DNA from 3 places in the Xenorhabdus siamensis genome. Region 1 is predicted to be linked to each of the others. Evidence: predicted binding sites of a transcription regulator. Region 1 holds the regulator's gene; each other region holds the start of a gene.

Region 1 (6,488 bases):
CAGCAACCGGGCGTCTATCTTCCCGTGATCCTAACCTGCAAAATATTCCTGTTCGTAATGAAGAAGGGCGACGTATTCGCCAGGCATTTATTGCGCCAGAGGGTTATCGCATTATGGCTGCGGATTATTCGCAGATTGAGTTGCGGATTATGGCGCATTTATCACAGGATAAGGGATTATTGGATGCTTTCGCACAAGGCAAAGACATTCATCGTGCTACGGCCGCAGAAGTTTTTGGTGTGCCACTGGAGCAAGTTACCAGCGAACAGCGCCGCAGCGCGAAAGCAATTAACTTTGGTCTGATTTATGGCATGAGTTCGTTTGGTTTATCCCGCCAATTGGGTATTCCGCGTGGGGAAGCTCAGCGTTATATGGATCTCTATTTTGAGCGTTATCCGGGTGTGCGGGAATATATGGAGCGCACTCGTCAACAGGCTGCTGAGAACGGATTTGTTGAGACGTTGGAAGGTCGTCGTCTGTATCTGCCAGATATCAAATCGCGCAATGCCATGCGTCGTAAGGCTTCTGAGCGTGAGGCCATTAATGCTCCGATGCAGGGAACGGCAGCAGATATTATCAAATTGGCCATGATAGCGGTGGATGATTGGATCGTCACTGCACAACCGAATGTGCGTATGATTATGCAGGTTCATGATGAATTGGTGTTTGAAGTACATGAATCAGAGCTGGCTATCGCGGAACAGAAAATCAGAGAGTTGATGGAGAAAAGTATGCAGCTTGGTGTCCCTCTGAAAGTTGATGTGGGGATAGGGGAAAATTGGGATCAGGCTCACTAATCTTTATTGAATAATTTGAAAGCCACAGCACATTTAATGCGCTGTGGCTTTCTTTATTATGCTGTGAAGGGGCGTGAGACAAGAATTTTGGTTAGATTTTAGATTAGATCCAGATCCCACAAATATGTAATTAAACTACAAGAAAAATGGTGTAATGACAGAGATTGATCACATAATTATGGCTAAATCGAGGTATTTATTGAAAATTAATTACAAAAAAATCTTTTTTTGATAAAAAAAATAGGGTAAAGTTATTGGCGTAGGGTACAGAGGTAAGATGTTCTATCTTTCAGACCTTTTACTTCACGTAATCGGATTTAGCTGAATATTAGCTGCCCCAGTCATCTCTTTTGACTGGGGCGTTTTTTTATGCGTGATTTACGATTGTTGCAGGAGGTGAGAAGGGAAAAGGTGGAAATTACTTCACTTCAATAGTGGGCTGGCTGAACCAGTTATTAAGTTTCTGTTCAAGTTTGTCTATGCCAATTTTTTTCAAAACAGAGAAATTCTCGATCTGAATATCACCGTCCAGCGCAGCCAATTCCTGACGTACTTCGTTTAATTGTTTTTTGCGTGCCCCTGATGCCAGTTTATCGGCTTTGGTCAGTAGTATCATGACTGGTACTTGCATCACGATCGCCCATTCAATCATTTGCCTATCCAGATCTTTTAGTGGATGACGGATATCCATCAATACCACCAGCCCCTGTAGGCATTCACGTTTCTGGAGATATTCGCCCAATGCTCTCTGCCACTTGAGTTTCATTTCTTCCGGCACTTGTGCATAACCATAACCCGGTAAGTCAACCAGGCGTATGCCTTCTTCTACCTCAAACAGGTTAATCAATTGCGTTCGTCCGGGCGTTTTACTGGTACGGGCAAGGCTCTTTTGCCGGGTCAGTGCATTCAGCGCACTGGATTTACCGGCATTTGACCGACCGGCAAACGCGACCTCAATGCCCACATCTTGAGGCAGGTGGCGAATGTCAGGTGCACTCGTGACAAAGTGGGTCGTATGATAGTTGTAGTTTTTGATGGTCAAAATGATTATCTCCCTGCGGAATACACGAAAAAACAGCGCGGTGATTATACCGAGAGCAACGGCTTGTGGACAGGTGTAACTTTATCGTGATGTTTCTATTACGACATATTTTTGCTTTTTGACTGAAATTATTTTTGCCTAACGTAGTAAAGAATATTCTGCAACTTTTTCCTGCCTAATATGTATGAAAGAACACCAAGATAGACGCTATTCCAAAAATAAACTCTACCCAGAATATGAGAATATAATATTTATTTAGATAGATATTCTTTAGCAAAACTCATCATTACTCGTAAAAGTTGGTAAATCTTTGCAACTTAGCGCTATAGGGAATTACACTTAATGAGTTTTATGGGTTTTGTTATTGACCTCAAGAATAAAGGAACCATCAATGTTTAAACGTATTTTTGTGTCGCTTATGACGGCATGTGCTATCAGTATGGCTGCTCCAGCATTGGCTGCCGAAACTCACGTGAAGCTGATGACATCAGCAGGTGAAATAGAGCTTGAACTGGATAGCAATAAGGCGCCGATTACCACAAAGAATTTCGTTGAGTATGTGAATGAGGGTTTTTATAACAATACGATTTTCCATCGCGTTATTCCCGGTTTCATGATCCAGGGAGGGGGATTTACGAAAGATATGAAACAGAAAGTCACCAAAGCCCCAATCAAAAATGAAGCTGATAATGGCTTACGTAACTTGCGTGGAACAATTGCGATGGCACGCACCGCAGATAAGGATAGTGCAACCAGTCAGTTTTTCATTAATGTGACTGATAATGCTTTTCTTGACCACGGTCAGCGTGATTTCGGCTATGCCGTCTTTGGTAAGGTAGTGAAAGGGATGGATGTGGTTGACAAAATTTCTCAAGTCAAAACAGAAAATGTTGGGCCTTACCAAAATGTTCCTGTTAAACCGATTGTGATACTTTCTGCAAAGGTTGTTTCCCAATAACCTTGATGAGAAAAACACGTTTTTTGCCTGAAAGATAGAGAATGAGACGGTATTGGCCTGTTATTACACTTTTTGAAGTTTCAGGGTTTTTAAAGTGCCGTCTCCCTTTCTCACTCCTCTACGTTTTCACACGAAAAAGACCTCACTGTGGATATGTGCCGCTGTCTGGCGGTAATCCCTGCCCCTATTTTAAAAATGTCTATGTGGTATGATGACTGTCCCGCTACCGTTGGTGCTGCTTTACCTAATTTTACCGTGATACAGAACGCATAATGTCCAATAGGACAACGCAATATATAAAACTATAAAAATCAGTAGGATGAACTCCTATGTTATTAATAATAGATAACTACGACTCTTTTACATTCAATTTATATCAATATTTTTGTGAGTTAGGGGCAAATGTTTTAGTTAAGCGTAATGATGAATTACAGCTTGAAGATATCGAGAAATTAGCACCGACTCATTTAGTGATCTCTCCGGGGCCTTGTACACCAGATGAATCAGGGATCTCACTGGAAGCCATTTCACATTTTGCCGGGAAAGTGCCGATTTTGGGGGTGTGTCTCGGACATCAAGCGATTGGTCAGGCTTTTGGCGCGAGTGTTGTTAAAGCCCGTGAGGTGATGCACGGAAAAACCTGTTTAATTCACCATAACCAGCAAGGTGTATTTAAGGGATTGAATCGTCCACTGACAGTTACCCGTTATCACTCTTTGGTTATTGCCGCAGAAACGTTACCTGCATCCTTTGAGGTTACGGCATGGAGCCAGCATGATGGTAATGTGGATGAAATAATGGGAATACGTCACCGTACTCTCCCCTTGGAAGGCGTGCAGTTCCATCCGGAAAGCATCCTGAGTGAACAAGGACATGAACTGTTAAATAATTTTCTTAAATATTAACGAAGAACGATTTACTTCCTCTTTTGGCTACTGTTTACGGCCATTTTTTTACGAAGCATTTGTGGGCAGGTGATATCACTAAATTATGCACCAGCGGGTTTCATTTTGTTAAGGGATGAGAGAAGCTGAAGGATGGAAAGCAAAAAGCCAGTGCTCTATGGGCCGCACTGGCCTAATTCAAGCGCAATTTCAAGAACTAGCGGGTTCCATAAACGACAATTGTTTTGCCGTGCGCAGAGATCAGGTTTTGATCTTCCAGCATTTTCAGAATGCGGCCGACAGTTTCACGGGAGCATCCGACAATCTGCCCAATTTCCTGACGTGTAATTTTGATTTGCATACCATCAGGATGGGTCATTGCATCAGGCTGTTTGGCCAGATTGAGCAATGTCTGTGCAATACGACCTGTCACATCCAGAAATGCCAGGTTTCCAACTTTTTCCGATGTTGTTTGTAAGCGGCTTGCCATCTGAGCGGATAAACGCATCAGAATGTCAGGATTAACCTGAATTAACTGGCGAAATTTCTTATAAGAAATTTCAGCCACTTCACAGGCGCTCTTAGCTCGCACCCATGCAGTACGTTCTTGCCCTTCTTCAAACAATCCAAGTTCACCAATGAAATCCCCCTGATTTAAATAAGAGAGGATCATTTCTTTACCTTCTTCATCTTTTATTAGAACAGCAACTGAACCTTTAACAATGTAGTAAAGCGTTTCTGCTTTCTCGCCTTGATGAATAAGCGTGCTCTTGGATGGATATTTGTGAATATGGCAGTGTGACAAAAACCATTCAAGAGTAGGGTCTGTTTGTGGCTTGCCGAGAACCATTCGCTTTATCCTCTGTTGTTATTTCCGCCTTTATGTTCTGAGAAGCTGACAGTTTCTCATCAGGCTGGCTTTATAAAGTCAATAGATTAACATATTAACTTGCTGAAAAACTGACAAGTAAGAATTTTATATAGGTTTATAAAGGATGCTAACATATTGGTGTAGTCATCCAGACCCATAAAACCTGCCAGCTTCGCTTGTAACTTTTGTTTGTAACACAGGAAAACATTTCTGTCTTCTCCTGTATCGCTTCAGCATATAAAACCAGTTAATAAATTACCAGAAATCTGTTTGCAGAACACCATTTACTACATTTTCATTTATAAGTGGGTGAATAGTGGGTGTTTTATCACAGGTAACATTATTTTTTGTTACCTGCGTTATTGATAATTAACTTGTGCTTAATTCAGGAAATTTTTTTGCCTTCCAGTAATTGTTGAACTAACGGAGCCATAATTAACTCCATTGCCAGTCCCATTTTTCCACCCGGAACGACGATAGTATTTATACTGGAAATAAACGAACCCTGAAGCATGGCCAGTAAATAAGGGAAATCGATTTGGCTCAGACCACGGAATCGGATGACGATAAAACTTTCGTCTAGAGAAGGAATAGCTTTGGCGGAAAAGGGGTTGGAGGTATCAACAGTAGGAACGCGTTGAAAGTTGATGTGAGTGCGGGAAAACTGTGGCGTAATATAGCGAATATAATCATCCATCGAACGAACCACGGAATCCATAACCGCCTCCCTTGAATGCCCGCGTTCACTGGTATCGCGAATGAGTTTTTGTATCCATTCAAGGTTGACGATGGGGACAACACCAATTAGCAGATCAACTAATTCGGCGACATTGTATTGCGGCGTGACAACACCACCATGTAATCCTTCATAAAACAGCATATCGGTGTTTGATGGTAGCGATTCCCAGGGCGTGAATGTACCCGGTACTTGGTTGTAGGGAACAGCTTCGTCATACGTATGCAGATATTTCCGCCAGCGGCCAGCACCTGTTTCCCCATATTCAAAGAATGTCTTCTCTAGCATATGGAAATCATTCGCTTCTGGCCCGAAGTAACTGATGTGCCTGCCTTGTTCTTTCGCTTTACGTATTTCTGCGTCCATTTCAGGGCGGGTATAACGGTGGAAACTATCCCCTTCGATAAGTGCGGCAGTGATGCCGAGTTGTTGGAAAATCTTGCGAAATGCCACACTGGTGGTTGTCGTTCCGGCTCCGCTAGAGCCGGTTATGGCAATGACAGGGTGTTTGGCAGACATAAGAAACAGACTCCTTATCATAAAAAATTGGGATGATCGTTCTCGTGATCAGCAGTATCAGGCCAATAAAACAAACCGATGTTGAATGAAATGCTATTTATTGAGCCAGAAATGATATGAAACTATGGACGGAACATCTCCTTAGGCATGATATTGACAGTCTCATGCAATTCAGACCAAACCAGCAGGGCTTCACCCCGCTCAAGCTGGCGTTTTACATCCTGTACTTTCTGTTCCAGTGTTTTTTCGAGTTCACCGTAGTCGGTGCCTTCCCGCAAGACAAAACTTTCGATCAAGTTAAGTAGAGTATCGGGTTCTACTTGTTGCCACGGGATAATCATTGTGGTCGCTCCATATCACATTATATTAGCTGCTGGTATTGCTTAGCTTTGAGGATGTTTTTTGAGTTTAACTTTCATTGTTAACTGGCCTTGTATGCTAAATAACATACTGCTATTTTCTTAGAAAGGAAATGTCAATAATTGAGGGATAAAGTACGCCATGACCGCCAGCCTGATATTCTCACTTAGCACATTTATGTTTATCTCCGCGATCACACCCGGCCCGAACAATATGTTACTGACATCATCTGGTGCCAATTTTGGGTTCCGCCGTTCGTTGATACTGTTGTTGGGAATTGTTTTTGGGATGCAAAGCGTCCTGTTGCTGTCTGCTTTTGGT
Region 2 (6,488 bases), on a different contig from region 1:
AAAGGCATCATTAATTCAATATGTAATATCCCATCCAGAACAGTACAACGATGCAATGCTTTCAGAGTCACTAAATCTTGTTCTAATGTCGGATGTTTGAACGCTGCCAATATTTTCGCAACGCTTTCTCTCAGCAGGTCAGGATTGGTCTGCTCGGGGGATTGTGAGTTCATCCCGGCTCCTTTTGATTTATCTTTTTCAACCTAAAACTGTTCGTCCATCATAGCAGAAGCAGATAGCTTACGATAAGTACAAAACAAAAGTGATGAAGTTCGCGCATTACCCTAGCGACAATGCTTCTGATCAGGTAACATCAAAAACCCTTTTCAATTTATGGAAGTCAGATCCTAACTATGTCTCAAGTCGCGAAAAAATTACTGGTGACCTGTGCGTTACCCTATGCTAACGGTCCAATTCATCTCGGTCACATCTTAGAACACATTCAGGCTGATATTTGGGTTCGTTATCATCGAATGCGCGGCAAAGAGGTGCACTTTGTCTGTGCTGACGATGCTCACGGTACACCAATCATGCTGAAAGCCCAGCAGGCAGGAATTTCGCCAGAAGAGATGATCGACAAAGTGCACCAAGAGCATCAACAGGACTTCGCTGGTTTTGCTATCAGTTACGATAACTACCATTCTACGCACAGTGAAGAAAACAAAGCGCTTGCATCAGAAATTTATCTGAAACTGAAAGAAAACGGTTACATTAAGAATCGAACCATTTCTCAACTGTTCGATCCAGAAAAAAGTATGTTCCTGCCTGATCGTTTCGTTAAAGGCTCCTGTCCGAAATGTAAGGCAGAAGATCAGTACGGCGATAACTGCGAAGTGTGTGGAACGACCTATTCTCCAACAGAGTTGATCAACCCTCGTTCAGTTGTATCCGGTGCAACACCAGAAATGCGTAGCACAGAGCATTTCTTCTTCGACCTGCCAGCTTTCAGCGATATGCTTCAACAATGGACCCGCTCTGGCACCTTGCAAGAGCAGGTAGCAAACAAAATGCAGGAGTGGTTCGAAGCAGGTCTGCAACAATGGGATATCACTCGCGATGCGCCTTATTTCGGTTTTGAAGTTCCTGATGAACCGGGTAAATATTTTTACGTCTGGCTGGATGCACCAATCGGCTATATGGGTTCATTCCAGAACCTATGTGACAAACGTGGTGACCTGAATTTCGACGAATTCTGGGCGAAAGATTCCCAAACAGATCTTTACCACTTTATTGGTAAAGATATCGTCTATTTCCACAGCCTGTTCTGGCCAGCTATGTTAGAAGGCAGCAATTACCGCAAACCAACCAACGTGTTTGTACACGGTTACATTACTGTCAACGGTACTAAGATGTCTAAGTCTCGTGGAACTTTCATCAAAGCAGAGACTTATCTGAAGCATCTGGATGCAGATTGCTTGCGTTATTACTACGCAGCGAAACTCTCTTCCCGTATTGATGATATCGACCTGAATCTGGAAGACTTCGTTCAGCGCGTAAACAGTGACATCGTCAATAAGGTTGTTAATCTGGCTTCACGTAACGCTGGTTTCATCAATAAGCGTTTTGCGGGCAAACTGGCAGATCAGCTTGCTGATCCTGCGCTGTACCAGAAATTTGTTGATGCCGCACAGGGAATTGCAGAAGATTTCACTCATCGTGAATTTGGTAAAGCTGTCCGTGAAATCATGGCATTGGCCGATCTCGCTAACCGTTATGTTGATGAACAAGCACCGTGGATTGTGGCGAAAGAAGAAGGCCGGGATGCAGATCTTCAAGCTATCTGCTCAATGGGCATCAACCTGTTCCGCGTGCTGATGACTTACCTGAAACCTATTCTTCCGGGTCTCGCTGCCCGTGCAGAAACCTTCCTGAATACCGAACTGACTTGGGATGGTATCCAGCAACCTCTGCTGAATCATGATGTTTTGCCATTTAAGGCACTATTTAACCGTATCGATATGGCTAAAGTTGAAGCAATGGTAGACGACTCCAAAGAGAACATTGAGCCACAAAAAACCCAGACAGGTCCTCTGGCAGATGATCCAATTCAGGACACCATTACATTTGATGATTTTGCCAAAGTTGATCTACGTATCGCATTGATTAAGCAAGCTGATTTTGTTGAAGGTTCGGATAAGCTGCTGAAATTGATCCTTGATCTTGGTGGTGAAACTCGTCAAGTTTTCTCCGGCATCCGTGCTGCTTATCCGGATCCAAAAACATTAGAAAACCGCCTGACCGTTATGGTAGCTAATCTTGCTCCACGTAAAATGCGTTTTGGTATTTCAGAAGGCATGGTGATGGCAGCAGGTCCTGGAGGAAAAGACATTTTCCTGTTAAGCCCGGACAGCGGTGCGCAACCTGGTATGCAGGTTAAATAATCACCTGATATTCTGAAAAACTGATGCTCTAAGAAGCTAATGCTCTGAAAAATAGTAAAGCGGGTTTTTTGAACCCGCTTTTTAATGTGACCTATAGCACATTAACAGTATTAATCGTATGATAACCCTCTTTGTATTGAGGAATTATACGTTATGTCTTTTCAAAACGTACTGATGGCAGGTTGGCGATATCTGCGTGCATTTGTGCTGCTCTACTTATGCCTCATTGTAGGGAATCTCATTTCAGCACATCTCCCCTTCTCTCTCCCCGGTAGTATTATTGGCTTGCTGCTTCTGTTTTGTTTGCTGGCGCTTCAGATTATTCCCGCTCATTGGGTAAAACCGGGCTGTAGCTTATTGATGAAAAACATGACATTGCTCTTTTTACCCATCGGGGTCGGCGTTATGGAATATTATCCACAACTGAGCCAGCAGATACTCCCGATTGCCCTTTCCTGTATCATCAGTACCGTCATCGTCATGATTACCGTTGCTTACAGCTCTCATTATGTCCACCGCGAACGCACTATTATCAGCTCTAATCACAAAAAACAATTATCAGAACAGAAATCATCACAACAGGAGGGAAAATAAAAATGCTAAACCATATCTGGTGGTCATTGCCATTGACCCTGGCTGTCTTTTATGTAGCCAAAAAACTCTCTGTCCGACTCAGACTTCCTGTTTTCAATCCCTTATTGATATCAATGGCAGTCATTATTCCTCTGCTGCTGCTGACTCATACCTCTTATGAACACTATTTCGCCGGTAGCCGGATATTGAATGATTTGTTACAACCTGCTGTTGTTGCTCTAGCCTTTCCACTGTACGAACAGCTCCATCAAATCCGTGCTCAATGGAAATCTATTATCAGTATCTGCTTCATCGGCAGTGTTACTGCAATGGTCACAGGTACAGCTATTGCTTTATGGGCAGGCGCTACTCCTGAAATTGCGGCTTCTGTATTACCAAAATCAGTGACAACCCCTATCGCCATGGCAGTCGCTCATTCTATTGGAGGTATTCCAGCCATCAGTGCCGCCTGTGTCATTGCTGTTGGTATTTTAGGTGCAATTTTTGGCCATAACTTGTTTAATTTCTTGAAAATTAAAACCCAAGCCTCCAGAGGACTGGCAATGGGTACAGCTTCTCATGCCGTAGGAACGGCACGATGTGCTGAAATAGATCATGTCGAGGGTGCATATAGTTCGCTGGCACTGATGACTTGCGGCGTTATTACTTCATTAATTGCCCCTTTCTTATTTCCTGTGTTATTGCACCTTTTTGGCTAGTTACCAAAAAGTGAAAAAATCATTTAAATAGTAAAAAATTTGACATAAGTTGTTAAAATAATATCTTTGTTACATAAATTTCATTAATTATATGGTATATATCACATTACAAACCTAACTGATCATCCTAGAATAACCTTCGATTAATTTGGAGATTATTCTATGCAAGCTCGTTTTCACGCTATCTGGTCAGAAATCACACCTAAATTGCAAAAGGCTCTATTGCCCTACATTGGTCATGATGATTTTCCGGCTATGCTGACAACAGAGCAGGTGGAGTCGATTAAGCAGAGCTGCGGCTTTGATGATCATGCGCTAGCACTTGCCCTGTTGCCACTCGCTGCGGCCTGCTCCATTGCGCCTATCTCACACTTTCATGTCGGTGCCATTGCACAAGGAGAGAGCGGAAACTTCTATTTTGGTGCCAATATGGAATTTGTGGGCGTTCCGTTACAGCAAACTGTCCATGCCGAACAATCAGCCATTACTCATGCCTGGTTACGTGGTGAGAAAAAATTGCTATCCGTCACTGTTAATTGTTCTCCTTGCGGCCATTGCCGCCAATTTATGAATGAATTAAACAGTGGAACAAAATTGGAAATCTGTTTACCTGATCGTCCACGGTTAACGTTGGCTGACTATCTGCCAGAGGCATTCGGCCCACGTGATTTAGGAGATACTCCCTTGTTGCTGGATAGCATTCATCATGGCTATCAGTTGGATACCAATGACGAACTCGTGCTGGCTGCGCTGGATGCTGCGAATCAGAGTCATTCACCTTATAGCCATTCCCACTCAGGTATTGCATTGATAGATGAGCAAAATCGTGTTTATACCGGTCGCTATGCAGAAAATGCGGCATTTAATCCGAGCTTACCCCCTTTGCAGGCAGCACTGATATTGATGAACTTATCAGGCAGTGATTGCCGAACCATCAAACGGGCAATATTAGTAGAAGGGCAAAACAATCATTTATCACAATGGAATGCGACTGAATCCACCTTAATTTCCCTCGGCTGTAAACAGACAGAGTGCTATACATTCTGACAGTTTCATTGCTAAAAATGGCTATTCTGGAAGAATTTTGGGTAAAAATGAGAAATTAAATAACATTTAATTAGCTAATTCTGTATGTTATCTCTCATTTTTGCTCATGATAGACATATTTAAGTAACATTTACTGTACTTATTTTTTTTATCTTCTTAGGATCTATCGCTGATTTGCCGATTTTGTTATTGATTAGTCCAAAGAGTAAGCATCATGGAACTGGAACACGAAAGTAAACGTCCTCTCTATATTCCCTACGCTGGCCCCATCCTGTTGGAATTTCCCCTGTTGAATAAAGGCAGCGCCTTTACGGAAGAAGAACGCAGCAATTTCAATCTGCATGGCTTATTACCTCAAGCCGTTGAAACAATTGAAGAGCAGGCCGAACGTGCTTATCGTCAATATTGCGATTTTAAAAATGACGCAGATAAACATATTTATCTGAGAAATATTCAGGACACCAACGAAACTCTTTTCTACCGGCTTCTTGACGCCCATCTCAGCGAGATGATGCCTATTATTTACACGCCAACTGTCGGTGAAGCGTGTGAACATTTCTCTGACATTTACCGCCGTGCCCGTGGTTTGTTCATCTCTTACCCAAACCGGGCTTATATTGATGATATGCTACAAAACGCGACTAAACAGAATGTTAAGGTCATCGTTGTCACCGATGGTGAACGTATCCTGGGTCTTGGCGATCAGGGGATTGGTGGAATGGGGATCCCTATCGGTAAATTATCTTTATATACCTCCTGTGGCGGGATCAGCCCTGCCTACACCCTACCTGTCGTGTTGGATGTGGGGACGAATAACCCGCAACGCTTGAACGATCCACTGTACATGGGCTGGCGCCAGCCTCGTATTACAGGCAAAGAATATGATGATTTCGTAGATGAATTCATTCAAGCTGTAAAACGTCGTTGGCCGAATGTACTGCTGCAATTTGAAGATTTTGCCCAACAAAATGCGATGCCATTATTGACTCGCTACCGCAATGATCTTTGCTGCTTTAATGACGATATTCAAGGTACAGCCGCTGTTGCTCTCGGTAGCCTGATTGCCGCCAGCCGTGCTGCAGGCCGTCAATTGAAAGACCAAACTGTGACCTTCCTCGGTGCGGGCTCCGCTGGTTGTGGTATTGCTGAACAAATCATCGCCCAAATGAAATCGGAAGGTTTAAGTGATGAACAGGCCCGTGCCCGTGTATTCATGGTTGATCGCTTTGGGCTGCTCACTGATAAGCAACCAAATCTGCTGGATTTTCAAAGTGTACTGGTTCAGAAAAGTAGCGCACTGCAATCCTGGGATGTTAACAATGATAGCCTGTCGCTAATGGATGTTGTACGCAATGCCAAGCCTACTGTTTTGATTGGTGTTTCTGGTCAGTCTGGTCTGTTCACGGAAGAAATTATCCGTGAAATGCATAAACATTGTGAACGTCCAATTGTAATGCCGCTGTCTAACCCGACATCACGCGTCGAAGCCCGTCCTGAAGATATTATTAACTGGACAGAAGGTAAGGCATTGGTTGCAACTGGTAGTCCATTCTCACCAGTACAATATGAAGGCCAAGAATTCCCAATTGCACAATGCAATAACTCTTATATCTTCCCTAGTATCGGGTTAGGTGTTATTGCAGCCGGAGCCAAACGCGTGACAGATGATATGCTAATGGCTGCCAGCCGCGCATTAGCAGATTGTTCACCACTGGCACATACGGGTTCTGGCCCGTTATTGCCATTGATCGATGATATTCAGAGCGTT
Region 3 (6,488 bases), on a different contig from region 1:
ATGGATATCCACCTATACCCCCCCCGCTAACTTTACCCCATCCACTCTGCTAGCCAACGCATTCCAAAAGCTCCCGGAGCTAAAATACCAAATGCCCAAATCAGCGCAGAAGCAAAATTAGCAAGCTGGAAATGACGTTTTGGCATCGCACAAATACCTGCCACCAATGGGATTGCCGCTCTTAAAGGGCCAAAAAAACGGCCAATGAAAACGCCCCACACCCCCCAGCGTTCAAAAAATTGATGACCACGAACTAATGTTTGCGGATGGCGTGAAAGTGGCCACATTTTGCCGACATTTTCCTTGAAATGGTAACCAAACAGATAAGAAACCCAATCACCGAAGAAGGCTCCTGCGGCAGCCGCTATCCATATCGGCCAAAAATTTAATCCACTTTCACCAATCAGAGCTCCCAGCCCTAATAAGATGATTGTGGCTGGCAATAACAGAGAAATGAATGCCAGAGATTCCCCAAAAGCGAGTAAGAAAATAATGGGGATTGCCCAGGCTTCATGATCTCTTACAAAATTGGTGATGACTTCGATGATTTCATGCAAACTCACATTAATCTTTCCTGTGTTAATCTTTACCGGATTTCAGGTTAGCAGTAAATGAATTAACCAATGCTAACCTGCTATTCTTATTCAAAAAATATTTACTCCTAAAAAAGATTTATTCGAGGAAATAACGTTGCAATTTTTCACGAGCTGCAATATTGAGCCCAATGTCTTTTTCCAGCCAGATATCTACACTACCATAGTGTTCATTGATGCTGTTTAGTGCAGTCATCAAAAATTCTTCCTTGACTGAATACACATAAGCCAGTTTTTCAACCACACTATCACTCATCACTTTCGCATGTTCATCCAATAGATATTCGCGATGCGGTGCCAGAGTGATATCTGTCACCAAATAATCTTCTAGCACTGTATTCAGATCTGCCCCCAGAGCAAACAATACCAGAGCAGAGCCAACACCTGTTCTGTCTTTACCCACAGCACAATGTTGTACAATTCCACCTTTCTCTGGCTGTAACAATAACTTAGCTAATGTCTTATAAGCAGGATTATTAATTGGTAACAATTGATACAGGCGCAGCATAAAATCTTGCGCATCAAACTGTTCCAGCGCTTCATGACTCAACCTATCCAGATTAGCATCAACTTCTTTGGAAAGCGGGTTAGCCGGAGCATGATGGTAATTCGCTCCACGCCACACTTGATCTGGCCTGTCTTCAATTTCACTGCTATCACGATAATCAATGATCTGGAAAAGATTTTGTTCCATCAAAAAAGCCTGATCACTATCAGTCAACATGTCCAGAGAGCCTGAACGAAATAACAGGCCTGACTTAATCTTAGAACCATTGTTCAGTGTCTTATTACCTAAATCACGGAAATTGATCCCGCCATTCAAAGGAAGTAATGAGGGATGAGATAGAAATGTTGTGGTCATAATCACTCTTTCTTATTGAAGTACACGTTATTGGAACAGACTATTATCGCAACAAACTGTAATTGAAATCAGTCGTTATAAACGCAAAATGTTATGACATTATCAGATTTCAGAATGAAATAAAGTGGAGAAAACAGAAAGATTAAATGATCGGGCCAGAATATTCCGGCCCTTGAATAGAGTGATTACAACAGACGACGAGCCGCGTCGACAACAATGCCTAAAGCATTACTTTCTGTTTTTTTCAACAATTCAACATCTGGAATTTCCTGCTGAGTACGGTTAACAATCACACCCGCAACCATACCAGCACGCAACCCCTGACTTGCACACATTGTCAACAAAGTCGCTGATTCCATTTCAAAGTTCATCACTCCCATTTCCTGCCACTCTTTCATAGAGCCCTGAAAGCGGCGGACAACACGACCAGAATAGGTATCGTAACGTTCCTGTCCTGGATAAAAAGTATCAGAAGAAGCGGTCACACCGACGTGCGTTGTGGAACCTGATGCTTTTGCTGCTGCATACAGTGCGTTGGTACATTCAAAATCAGCCACAGCCGGGAACTCCATCGGAGCAAAGTGCAGGCTGGCTCCATCCAGACGAACTGCGGCAGTGGTCACTAACACATCACCTACATTAATATTCTTCTGGATCGCTCCAGTTGTACCAATACGTAAGAAAGTGCGGACACCTAATTGTGCCAATTCTTCCACAACAATTGACGTTGATGGACCACCAATACCAGTAGAGCATACAACAACTGGTTTACCATCAATTTCGGCACGCCAAGTTGTAAATTCACGATGAGAAGCCAGATGGACTGGGTTATTCATCAATCTTGCTATCTTCTCAACACGGTTAGGATCGCCTGGAACAATAGCCAGAGTTGCGCCCTGTAAGTCGTTTTTGGTAATACCTAAATGGAATACATCAGACATATTGGCTCCTCAACAGGAATATTCAAAATCAAAATACAGATACCTAAATTTAGTGAATACTCTGACATTTTTTGGTGATAAAAGTCACTTTTAGTTAATAACCAAAAGAAACGCATACATTAAATCGTGATTTAAATCACATTTATGTGTGATAAATAATACGGTGAGTATAGAGCCGAAATGGAAATAATATTCGAAGAACAATCACAAAAAGCGCTCTTCACAGAGCGCCGTTGGATCATTTACAAGATTAAATTAAGAAGCAATATGCCACACAGTCCAATTCCCCATGCAATGGTTGTCGGAATCGACCAGACGATCACTTGATGCCTCACATCCTTAATGCCCATCATCCGGTTAACCACCCAGAAAAAACAGTCATTAAAATAGCTGAGGAACAGTGTTCCCATCATTGCGGCCTGAGCAGCCACTAACATATTAATATCCGGTATCTGTTTAATAACAGGTGCTGAAATAGACGCTGCTGTAATCATTGCCACAGTACCAGAACCTTGAATGATGCGTATTAACGTCGCAATGATAAATGGGATCAAGACAGGAGTTATTGTCAGACTGGCTATATATTGTGCCAGTATTGTGCCGGTTGAACCTTCATTTAATACAGCTCCCAGCGCCCCTCCTGCACCTGACACTAATAAAATAATACCCACGGTTTGTAATCCGGTTTCCAAATGTTCAATCACCTCTTGTTTACTGACATTTGGCATCAGCTTATAAACCGCCAGCAATACACTGATTGCCAGAGCGATAATAGGTGATCCAAGAAAATTAAGAATCTGAAAATAAAAATGGTTTTCCTTACCGATAAACAGAGCTGTTTTCAACAATAATCCATTCACAACATTAGTGAAAATCAGCACGATAGGCACAACAATAGGCAGAAGAGAAATAAATAAGCCAGGTAATGGCGTGTTCGATTTCTCTTCCATATAGCTTTGATGAATTTGTCGCAGATTTTCTTCCGTTTCAACAAGCTGATATTCAGGATATTTAGTCTCTAACCATTTGGCATAGCAGGTAATACCGATAACGCATGGGATAGCCAGTATCATTCCCACCAGCATCACTTTACCTACGCTTACTCCAAATATTCCGGCCACACCAAGCGGCCCCGGTGTTGGTGGAACAATATGGTGAGTCACCACCAGCCCTCCGGCTAATGCTACTCCTAACGTCAGTACATTTCGTTTACCTTTCTTCGCCAATGCTTTCACCAGAGGATAGAGGATCACAAAAGCCGAATTAACAAATATAGGAATACTGACGATATAACCCGTGATTGCCAGCGCCCATTCTTCGCGCTTTTTACCTAACCATTTGATCAAGCTATAGGCAATTTGTTCAGTTGCACCAGAGGCTTCCAATATCCTCCCCATCATGCTTCCCAATCCGATCACAATACCAATACTACCCAATGTCGAGCCAAACCCTTTAGCGATAACTTCAACAACATTGCTCATGGTTAAACCGCCGGATATTCCTGCGATAACCGCAGCAATTAACATGGCAAGAAGTACATGAATACGAGTACGTAAGACCAGAAAAATCAGCGTAAATACCGCCACTCCCAATCCAATAATTGGAATGTAAAACTCCACCATAAAACCCCGTTTCAATATCTGTATTATTGGCGATAAATGTGCATGGTATGTCAGCCAAAGTTCTTGTTACAAGCTGTAACGAAACCTGAAGTCTTAATTAAAGTAATGAGGATTTATTTGGAATATACAGAATAAAGAAAAGCGCCCTTTACAGAGCGCTACGATGACTTACATGACGAGATTAAGTAACAATACACCACACAGCCCAATTCCCCACGCAATTGTTGTCGGAATTGACCAGACAATCATCTGTTGTTTTGCATCTTTAATACCCATCATCCGGTTAACCATCCAGAATAAACTATCATTAAAATAACCAAAGAAAAAAGCTCCTATGGTAGCTGCTTGGGCTGCCAACAACATATTTATACCTGGTATCTCGCTGATGATAGGAACGGAAATAGAAGCCGCTGTAACCATTGCAACAGTACCAGAACCTTGGATTAAACGTACTAGCGTTGCAATAATGAATGGAATCAAAATTGGTGTAATTGGCAATTTAGCGATATTCTGTGCTAAAAGCTCCCCTGTCCCACTTTCACGCAATACAGTTCCTAACGCTCCCCCAGCACCAGTAACCAATAGAATAATACCCGCTGTTTGTAATCCTGTTTCCAAATGCCCTATAATATCCTCTTTTCGGATTTTTGGCATTAAAATGTAAATAGCCAACAGTACACTAATTGATAATGCAATAATAGGAGAACCAACGAAATCAATAAACTGAAAATAAATATTTTTTTCTTTTCTCGTAATTACCTCAGTTCCCAGTAGAATATTATTAATTGCTTTTATTAGAATTAATGTTATTGGGACAATAATAGGTAACAGTGAAAAAAACAAATTCGGCAAGGATTTATTAGCCTTTTCCTCCATGTAATTCTGATGATTTTTTCTAAGATACTCTGGATCTTCATTAGTAAAATAATATTCAGGATATTTAATCGCTAACCATTTTGCATAAAAAGTAACACCAATAACACATGGAATAGCTAATATCATACCCACTAACATCATTGCCCCAATATCCACTCCAAATATCCCTGCCACACCAAGCGGCCCTGGTGTTGGAGGAACTAAATGGTGGGTTATGACTAACCCTCCAGCCAGCGCAACTCCTAAGGTTAATAAGTTTCGTTTGCTTTTTTTCGCCAATGTCTTAATTATCGGGTATATGATGACAAAAGCTGTGTCGACAAAAATGGGAATACTAATAATATAACCAGTTATCGCCATAGCCCATTCTTCACGCTTTTTTCCCAACCATTTAATTAAACTATAAGCGATTTGTTCAGTTGCACCTGAAACCTCCAGTATCCGCCCCATCATGAGTCCTAATCCAATCACAATACCAATATTACCCAATGTCGAACCGAATCCTTTGGTAATTACTTCTACAGTATTAGTTATGCCCAATCCACCAGTAATTCCAGCGATTATAGTTGCAACCAGCATAGCAAGAATAGTATGAACCCGAGTGTATAAGACTAAAAAAAGTAGAGTAAATACAGCTATTACTAGTCCAGTGATTGGAATATATAATGTCATATAAAAATCCTTTTTAATGTATCTCGCTACGGATAAACGCACGAATAGCATCACTAAATGAATGGTCGACACTAAAACCTAATGCAATGCTACGACTAATATCAAAATTTCCCGGCCAACTTGCTACTATTCTATTAATATTTTCATCTGGCTCAAAACGAATAAGATCTATCGTCTCTCGTCCAGCTACTTTCTCCAATGCATCAATCATTTCTTCAACTGTGATACTAATGCCTGGTAAATTCACTATTCGTGAAATAGTAAACTTCTCTGCTGGTATTTGTGCTGCATAAATAAGGTTTCTAATTACGGTTTCAGGGCTAGAAAGCCACAATACGAGATTGCGAGAAACAGGACAAATATTGCTTTCTCCATGCAACGATTCACGGATAATACCACTAGCAAATGATGAAGCAGCCTTATTAGGTTTACCTGAACGGACACTAACAGTCGGCAAACGAAGAACTCGCCCATCAACATATCCTTTACGCGAATAATCATTAATCATCAATTCACACATAGCTTTTTGCGTACCATATGAAGATAAAGGATTAACAGCATGATCATCCGTTACCAATTCCGGTAATTTTCCCCCAAATACAGCCAGTGAACTGGTAAAAATAAACTTTAGTGATGGATTATGTGTACGAGCAGCCTCCAACAAACAGCGTGTTACATCAAAATTAATTTTCATACCTAAATCAAAATCTTGTTCAGCATGACTACTAACAATAGCGGCCAAATGAAACAATATATCACTATTTGTATCAATTAATCTTTCAGCCACACCTTCCTTGGCTAAATCTAATACAATATATTGCACCCGAGGATCTCTGATAGGAGAAATTGGATACTTAATGTCTACCAAAACTAATTGCTTAAAATTCAATCCGTAATCGTTTTTGAGTAAAACAGAAGCCAG

The links. The regulator CRP, encoded in region 1, controls carbon source genes, mostly activating them, when cyclic AMP is high. The targets are predictions, from matches to a motif close to ATGTGANNNNNNTCACAT.
Region 2: the regulator CRP is predicted to act here: its motif matches at 3,763-3,780, upstream of cdd (cytidine deaminase).
Region 3: the regulator CRP is predicted to act here: its motif matches at 2,521-2,538, upstream of udp (uridine phosphorylase).

Annotation. Positions count from the first base shown of each region.
Region 1 covers NZ_JBBMXE010000005.1:396,009-402,496, forward strand. Annotated here, with positions in the region: gene polA (DNA polymerase I) at 1-797, shown strand, start outside; gene spfP (small protein SpfP) at 1,075-1,122, shown strand; gene yihA (ribosome biogenesis GTP-binding protein YihA/YsxC) at 1,216-1,839, opposite strand; gene ppiA (peptidylprolyl isomerase A) at 2,231-2,797, shown strand; gene AAC852_RS05690 (aminodeoxychorismate synthase component II) at 3,127-3,702, shown strand; gene crp (cAMP-activated global transcriptional regulator CRP) at 3,899-4,531, opposite strand; gene AAC852_RS05700 (phosphoribulokinase) at 4,938-5,807, opposite strand; gene AAC852_RS05705 (YheU family protein) at 5,930-6,148, opposite strand; gene AAC852_RS05710 (LysE family translocator) at 6,309-6,488, shown strand, end outside.
Region 2 covers NZ_JBBMXE010000011.1:44,971-51,458, forward strand. Annotated here, with positions in the region: gene apbC (iron-sulfur cluster carrier protein ApbC) at 1-173, opposite strand, end outside; gene metG (methionine--tRNA ligase) at 354-2,381, shown strand; gene AAC852_RS11965 (CidA/LrgA family protein) at 2,535-2,975, shown strand; gene AAC852_RS11970 (CidB/LrgB family autolysis modulator) at 2,978-3,673, shown strand; gene cdd (cytidine deaminase) at 3,836-4,720, shown strand; gene AAC852_RS11980 (NAD-dependent malic enzyme) at 4,935-6,488, shown strand, end outside.
Region 3 covers NZ_JBBMXE010000003.1:93,659-100,146, forward strand. Annotated here, with positions in the region: gene rmuC (DNA recombination protein RmuC) at 1-12, opposite strand, end outside; gene AAC852_RS02945 (DedA family protein) at 33-563, opposite strand; gene AAC852_RS02950 (tyrosine-protein phosphatase) at 673-1,455, opposite strand; gene udp (uridine phosphorylase) at 1,641-2,396, opposite strand; gene AAC852_RS02960 (GntP family permease) at 2,639-4,018, opposite strand; gene AAC852_RS02965 (GntP family permease) at 4,187-5,566, opposite strand; gene denD (D-erythronate dehydrogenase) at 5,580-6,488, opposite strand, start outside.